DNA from 2 places in the Cupriavidus sp. GW822-FHT06G04 genome. Region 2 is predicted to be linked to the other one. Evidence: predicted binding sites of a transcription regulator. Region 2 holds the regulator's gene; the other holds the start of a gene.
The links. Region 2 encodes FliA, which starts transcription of late flagellar genes. Its sites were predicted from a motif close to CTAAAGTTTNNNNNNNNNNNGCCGNTA; they were not measured.
Positions count from the first base shown of each region.

Region 1 (3,410 bases), on a different contig from region 2:
GCCCAGGTTCGAGATCGTCGAATCCAGACGGTTCTGCACAGCACCCAGCGACGAGCGCAGCTTGTCGACGGTCGACAGGGCCTTGTCCAGCACGGCCAGCGGGTCGGACGTCGAGGTGCCGGCGCTGATCGTGGCGGTCGTCAGCTTGCCGTTGGCGTCCATGTAGGCAGCCTTGCCGACGTTGTCGGCGTTGTTCGGAGCCGTACCGCCAGCAGCCACGGTCACCTTGCCGGTGGTCGTGTCGACAGCGTAGTTCGTGGTGAAGCTGGCGGTCTTGGTCAGCGCGCCGGTCGAATCCGTGTACACGTCCCATGCGCCCGTACCGCTGTTCAGGGTGGCGGTGCCGGACATCAGCGAACCCGGAGCAAACGTCACGGTGCTGTTGGCACCAGCGGCCGTCAGGGCAGCTTCCACTTGGTCAGACGTAGCCGTCGTGTTGTAGTCCAGGCCACCAGCGCCGTCCGACTTGTACGTCGTGCCACCCACTGCAACGCTGCCAACACCAGCAGCAGCGGCAGCAGCGGCGGTCAGCACCGAGCCGATGTCCGTCTGCGTCAGGCCGCCGGCGTTGTTGGTCGTCAGGTTGCCACCTGCGTCCAGGTAAGCAGCGGCGCCACCGATGGTGATCTTGCCTGCCGTGTCGATTTCGAAGCTGGTCGAAGCACCGGCGGTGTTCGTGTACACGGCCGAGTTCGTGCCCGTAGCCGGGGTCAGCTTGGTGGCTTCGGCAGCCAGGCCAGCAGCGGCCACGTTGGCGGTGTACTTGAAGTTGCCAGCCTTGGCGTCGTACGTGTAGGTGCTGCCGCCGCCGACTGCAACGGTGTCGCCGTCGCTCAGCTTCGACAGAACGTTCTTGCTCGTGGCGGCCGTGTTGGCCGTCGTCACTTGGTACGTGTTGGCCGGCAGACCAGCGGCAGCCTTGTCGGCGGCCGTTTGCGAGTTCTGCACGTCGGTCAGCGTGGCGGCGGTGTTCACCTTGCCGGCAACGCTGAAGCCGTTCAGGCCGAGGGTCTTCGACGAGATTTCCGACAGGTTGATCGAGATCGTTTCGCCGTCGTTGGCGCCAACCTGGATCGTCAGCGGCTTGGCAGCGCCCGACAGAACCTTCACGCCGTTGAAGTCGGTTTGTGCCGACGTACGGTCGATTTCAGCCAGACGTTGTGCGATTTCGTCCTGGATCGATTGCAGGTCCGACGAAGAGTTCGAACCGTTAGCAGCCTGCACCGACAGTTCACGGATACGTTGCAGGTTGTTGTTGACTTCGGTCAGCGCGCCTTCAGTCGTTTGCGCCAGCGAGATGCCGTCGTTGGCGTTACGTTGAGCCTGGGTCAGGCCGCGGATGTTGGCGGTGAAACGGTTGGCGATGGCCTGGCCGGCTGCATCGTCCTTTGCGCTGTTGATGCGCAGACCCGACGACAGACGCTGGATCGCCGTGTTCAACGACGATTGCGACGCGTTCAGGTTGTTCTGCGTCATCAGGGACAACGAGTTGGTATTAATGACTTGCGCCATGGTACGACTCCTATTTGCAATGTTTTAGGCATTCCGGCGGGTGCCGTAACGTTGGCTGCCTGCTTTGCAGGGCGAGAGTGCCTCCGTTGCAAGGGTTATCGACCGAGGGTGGAAAGACTTTAGAGTGATCTTTGGGCGAGTTGCGGGCGCAGTCCGATCTGGTGTATGCGCACGGCGCGCGCCTATATAGATAGGTGGACAGGTGTCGCGGGCCGGGCTGGCGCAGGCCCTGCGCACGGCCGGCGGGGCGCTTCAGCGGCGCTTGCGGGTGCGCGGAATGAAGATGCGCACAAAGCCCGGCGACGCTTGCGCATCGACCATCGCCACGGTTTCCTCCGGTGCATGCGCGGGTGTCACTACCGTGATGGCGCGCTTGTAGATCAGCGTAGGCGTGGGATCTTCCGCGTTGCGGCCCAGCAGGATCATGTAGTTGTCCGACGCCAGCACGATGCCATTGAGCTTCGTGCCGTTCGACAAATGCACGATGACGGCCACACGGCTGGCGCTGTGCGCCGCGAACTGCAGTTGCTGCAACTTTCGGCTGGGTCTGGGAGCCTTGATTTCCTTCTTCACAACTTCTCCGGAAGAGCCCGCAAGGGTTCTGGCGGCTGACAACGGTCCGATGATGGGGTAATCCGAACGCCGTCGCACTAAAAGTGACGTACGAGGCGGCCTGACAGGGGCGAGTTTTGAAACATTCGCTCTCGGAACCGGCACAGGGACGGGCCGACATGATTGCAGCAGACGGGCGTTTCACGAAAGTGCTTGACGCTGCGCAGCTGCTGGCGGGCGTCGGCGCTGCCAGGAGAGAAGGGGAATACTTCAGGCGGGAGAGTAACAAAGTTTTACAAGCATTGACGAATCGATGGCTTGCCAGCGTCTAGAGGCTTTGCTCTATAAATTCAGTTGATGAATATTTGTGCTTGATGTAGCACTTCGCTGCAATTTGATCGTTGACGCGCCTGTGAAGATCGCTGCAACCCGCGCCAGCTAAAGGTTTGCGGCGATCGTCCGTTATTTGATGACAGCGATAAAAGTAACGTCAGGCGTCACTTTTGGTACTAACCCGCTGATGTTTTTACGCCCACCATCAGGGCAATCCCTGATAGAAACGAGATTTACACCTCATGTAAGCGGGTTTATATTCGGCATTCGGGTCGGGTACAGCCGGCCCTTTTACAGCAGTCCTGAAAGCCTACGAGCACCCCGCGCGTGGGCTTCTTTTTTTTGAGCCCGCGTCCTTCGCTGCAATCCGGGCCTCAAATCTGCCTGGTGCTTTCCGCCGTTTGCGGCGGGATCGAAGTGCACGAGACAGATTAGAAGCGATTCGTTGCCTGGGCAATTTGTGGAAGAACAGCGAATTTCCCCCTCAATTCATTATTTCCCTCAAGGCTTGCCCGCCGCGCGCCGATAGCGGATCGGTGCGACGCCCGGGTTCGGCTCGAATGCCGCTCGCACGCACACAACCGAACCGAATGAAAGGTACGAAGTGATGGGCTTGCGAAAGATGGGGATTGGCGCGCGAATGTCGCTGGCATTCTGCGTCGTGGTGGTGCTGCTGGCCAGCGTGGCCGCATTGGGAGTGTCGGCGCTCGGCAGCATGAACGACGCGATGCACCACGCGGTGGAACAACGCCTGATGCGCGTGCTGGACCTGAAGCTGGCCAAGGAGCGCGTGCTGGCGATCGGCATCATGGTGCGCGACGCCACGCTGACCGAGGATCCGGCGCTGGCCGCGCAGAACGCTGAAAAGATCGGCAAGATCCGCGAACAGGTTGGCGCGACGCTCAACGACCTGGGCAAGTTCATGCAGGCATCGGGCAGCGCGGAGTCCAAGGCCAGGTTCGATGAACTGATCGAGGCGCGCAAGGCCTACAACGGCCAGCTCGACCTCGTCA
Region 1 is NZ_JBXALD010000010.1:48,471-51,880, reverse strand. It holds gene AC1RKI_RS21490 (flagellin N-terminal helical domain-containing protein) at 1-1,512, opposite strand, end outside; gene AC1RKI_RS21485 (RNA chaperone Hfq) at 1,765-2,085, opposite strand; gene AC1RKI_RS21480 (methyl-accepting chemotaxis protein) at 3,038-3,410, shown strand, end outside.
Region 1: the regulator FliA is predicted to act here: its motif matches at 1,609-1,635, upstream of AC1RKI_RS21490 (flagellin N-terminal helical domain-containing protein).

Region 2 (3,410 bases):
CCCCCTGCAACTTCGGCAATCGCCTCGACAATGTTTGAATACGCGCCGCAGCGGCAGATATTGCCGCTCATGCGCTCGCGCAGTTCATCTGCCGACAGCAGCGGGCGCGCGTTGAGATCGGCGCTGACGTGGCTAGGGATGCCTGCGCGGATTTCATCGAGCACGGCCACGGCCGAGCAGATCTGGCCCGGCGTGCAATAGCCGCACTGGTAGCCATCGTGCTTAACGAACGCGACCTGCATCGGATGCATGCGATTGGGCGTGCCGAGGCCTTCGACCGTGGTGATCTTTGCGCCTTCGTGCATGACGGCAAGGCTCAGGCATGAATTGATGCGCCGGCCGTCGACGATCACCGTGCACGCGCCGCATTGGCCGTGATCGCAGCCCTTCTTGGTGCCGGTGAGATGCAGATGCTCGCGCAGTGCGTCGAGCAGCGTGGTACGAGTATCGAGCTCAAGCGCGCGTGACTGGCCATTGACGATGAATGACACCTTCGAAGCCACGGGCTTCAGGGCGGCTGGCGAGCGCGGCGCGGGCGCCGTTGCGGCAGCCGTAGCGGCGCCGGCCGGCGCTGCCGCAGCCGTGATCGATGCCGCACCGGCCACCACGAATTCACGGCGCGAAAGCTTGATGTCGCGGAAGTCTTCCATGTTGTTGGATCCTTTCTGGCTGACAGCGGATGGCAACGTGGCGGGACTTGCACGTAGAAATTACATGCCGGCATGCGACATGGCGGACGCGAGGTCCGCGCAAATATGCACGATAGGACGAATACGGCGCACGCCGCACGTTGCCTGGCGGGATGGCGCACAAACCATGCCACCGGGCGGTGGCATTGCGCCGTGGCAACGCGTTGATTTCAGGTCTTAGCGGTAACTGACAGTCACCTCGTTGCTGCGGCCTTGCAGCATCGGCATGAGGCCGCCCTGGCCCGGCACGCGATAGGCGAAGACGAATCCCTTGGTCGCGTCGTCGCCAACAAAGGCATCGGTCTTGCCCTCGGCGCCGGGCAGCAGAACGCATCGATCCGCATTGCACAGATACGCTTGCAGATCGACCGGCGGGGTACGGGTGAAGCTGTAGCGCCAGCGCACCGAGGTGATCCGTCCCGTCGCCTGCGGCATCGTAGCGGCGGGCAGCACCGGTAAAGACAGTGTGCGCTGCCCCCGGTTTGCGATCTGCGGCGCCCCGGCGGATGCGGTCCACGCATAGCGCGAACCCGTGATCTCGTAGGTCGCCTTCATGAAGACCGGCGCGGACGTCTGCGCGGCAGACCAGCCCGGGCCAAACGCGCACAGCGCGGCGATCACGATGGCGCGCTGCATTACAGCATCCCGCGCAGCTGGTTGCGCAGGCGCGCGATCGCCTGGCTGCGAATCTGGCACACGCGCGACTCCGTCACTTCCAGCACCGCGCCGATTTCGCGCAGGTTCAGTTCCTGGTCGTAGCACAGCGACAACACCAGCTTTTCGCGTTCGGGCAATTTGTCGATGGCGCGGATCAGCGCATCGCGCATGCCCGATTCCATCAATACGGTCAGCGGATTCGCGTCGTCGGTAACGCCCAGATGCCGATCGAGAAAATCCTCCTCGCCGGACCGCTCGAAGTCTTCGTAGTGCAGCAACTGGCAGCCATAGACCTCGTTAAGCAGCTCCTGGTATTCGTCGAGCGCCATGTCGAGCTCCTTGGCCACCTCGGAGTCGATCGGCGTGCGGCCGAGCTTCTGCTCGAGCTGACGTTGGGTACGCTCGATCTTGCGCGTGAACTGCCGCAGGCTGCGCGACTGCCAGTCGTTGGCGCGCACTTCGTCCAGCATCGCGCCGCGGATGCGCTGGCTGGCGTAGGTCTCGAACCGCGCGCCGTGGTTGTCTTCATAGCGCTTGGCGGCGTCGAGCAGGCCGATCATGCCAGCCTGGATCAGGTCGTCGATCTGCACGCTGGCGGGCAGTTTTGCCGCCAGTTGCAGCGCGATGCGCCGTACCAGTGGTGCGTGGGATTTGACCACATCCGCCTGCTCGAGCTTTCCCTGAATCGTGTACATGGGTGGAACTCTCGGTAAATACTTTCTGAGTGGGCCAGTGCCGCGGAGACTGCAATCGGCGACTGGCAGGCTGAGTTTCCGGTCCGGTCGAGACTTCTTGTTCTTTGCTTCATGCGGGAACGGCCGAAGCCATCCCACGGGGCGATGCTGTCTGTCGCAACGGCCATGCGCCAACACTGCTGGCGATGTGCCGCAACGCGCCGGTGGCCGCGGCGGCGGGATACGCCTCCACCACGCAGCGCCCGAGCTGGAGCGCACGCGCCACCAGCGGATCGATCGGCAGATACCCTGCCAGGCCGGCCTCCACGCCCAGGTACTGGCTCGCCGTGCGAGTCAGGTTGCGCGCAAGGGCCGTGACCGCGCCTTCCGTGGCCGCCAGATTGACGACCAGCTGGAATTGACGGCATGCGTATTCGTGATGCAGCCGCTTGATGCATGCATAGGCTGCCGTGATCGACGTCGCTTCCGGGCGCAGGACGATCACGAAGTTGTGCGCGGTGGCGGCGATCGGCGACAGCGCGCCGGTGGCGTCGCGTCGCGCATCGATCAGCACCGAGCGCATATCGGGCAATTGCGCCGACAGCGTCCGCTCGTCGGGCATCGCGCCCGCCGCAAGCTGGCCGGCGGGCAGCACGCCGACGCCGCTGGCCGGGCGCGAGCCGAGCGCGGCGGCAAGCGGCACGCGTGCGGCCAGCACATCGGCCAGCGTAGCGCTGGGCGTGGCGCCGGCAAGCCGCATGGCACGCGCGCCGTGGACGTCCTCGTCCACCAGCAGCACGCGCTCGCCCTGCATCGACAGCGCATTGGCCAGGCCCAGCGCCACCGTGGTGGCGCCGGCCCCGGGTTCGGCGGCGACCACCGCGATGCGTCGCGTCACGCGTGGCGCCAACAGGCGGCGCAGGCTTTCTGCCTGATCGGAAGCCATCGGATTCAAGGCTTACTCCCCGGCCGCCGCGAACTGCGGCATGGCATCCATGGCGGCCATCGCCCGCATCGCGGACGCAGCGGATTCGGGCGCGTCGGCCGCTGGTTCGACGGCCATCATCGCGGGCGATGCGCTGCGGCCCGGATAGTTTTCCAGCACGTCCAACAGCGCCAGCAGCCGGCCCATGCCTTCGTTGAGCACCGGCCCGGCAACCGGCGCATTGACGCGCGCCGAGGCGCGACCGGCCAGTCGCGACAGGAATGCCGGCGCCGTCGGCGTCGGCGTGTGTTGCAGGCGCAGCGCGGTCAGACCCAGTTGCAGCGCCACCATGCTGGCGCAGGGCATGGTCTCTTCATCGGCGTCCTGCGCGAAATGGTCCATTGCGTGGCGCAACGTGCGGAACTGATCCTCCGCGTCGAGCGTCCATTGCGCCCAGCGCGCGAC
Region 2 is NZ_JBXALD010000008.1:109,875-113,284, reverse strand. It holds gene paoA (aldehyde dehydrogenase iron-sulfur subunit PaoA) at 1-650, opposite strand, end outside; gene AC1RKI_RS18795 (flagellar protein FlhE) at 867-1,325, opposite strand; gene AC1RKI_RS18790 (RNA polymerase sigma factor FliA) at 1,325-2,041, opposite strand; gene AC1RKI_RS18785 (MinD/ParA family ATP-binding protein) at 2,151-2,966, opposite strand; gene flhF (flagellar biosynthesis GTPase FlhF) at 2,979-3,410, opposite strand, start outside.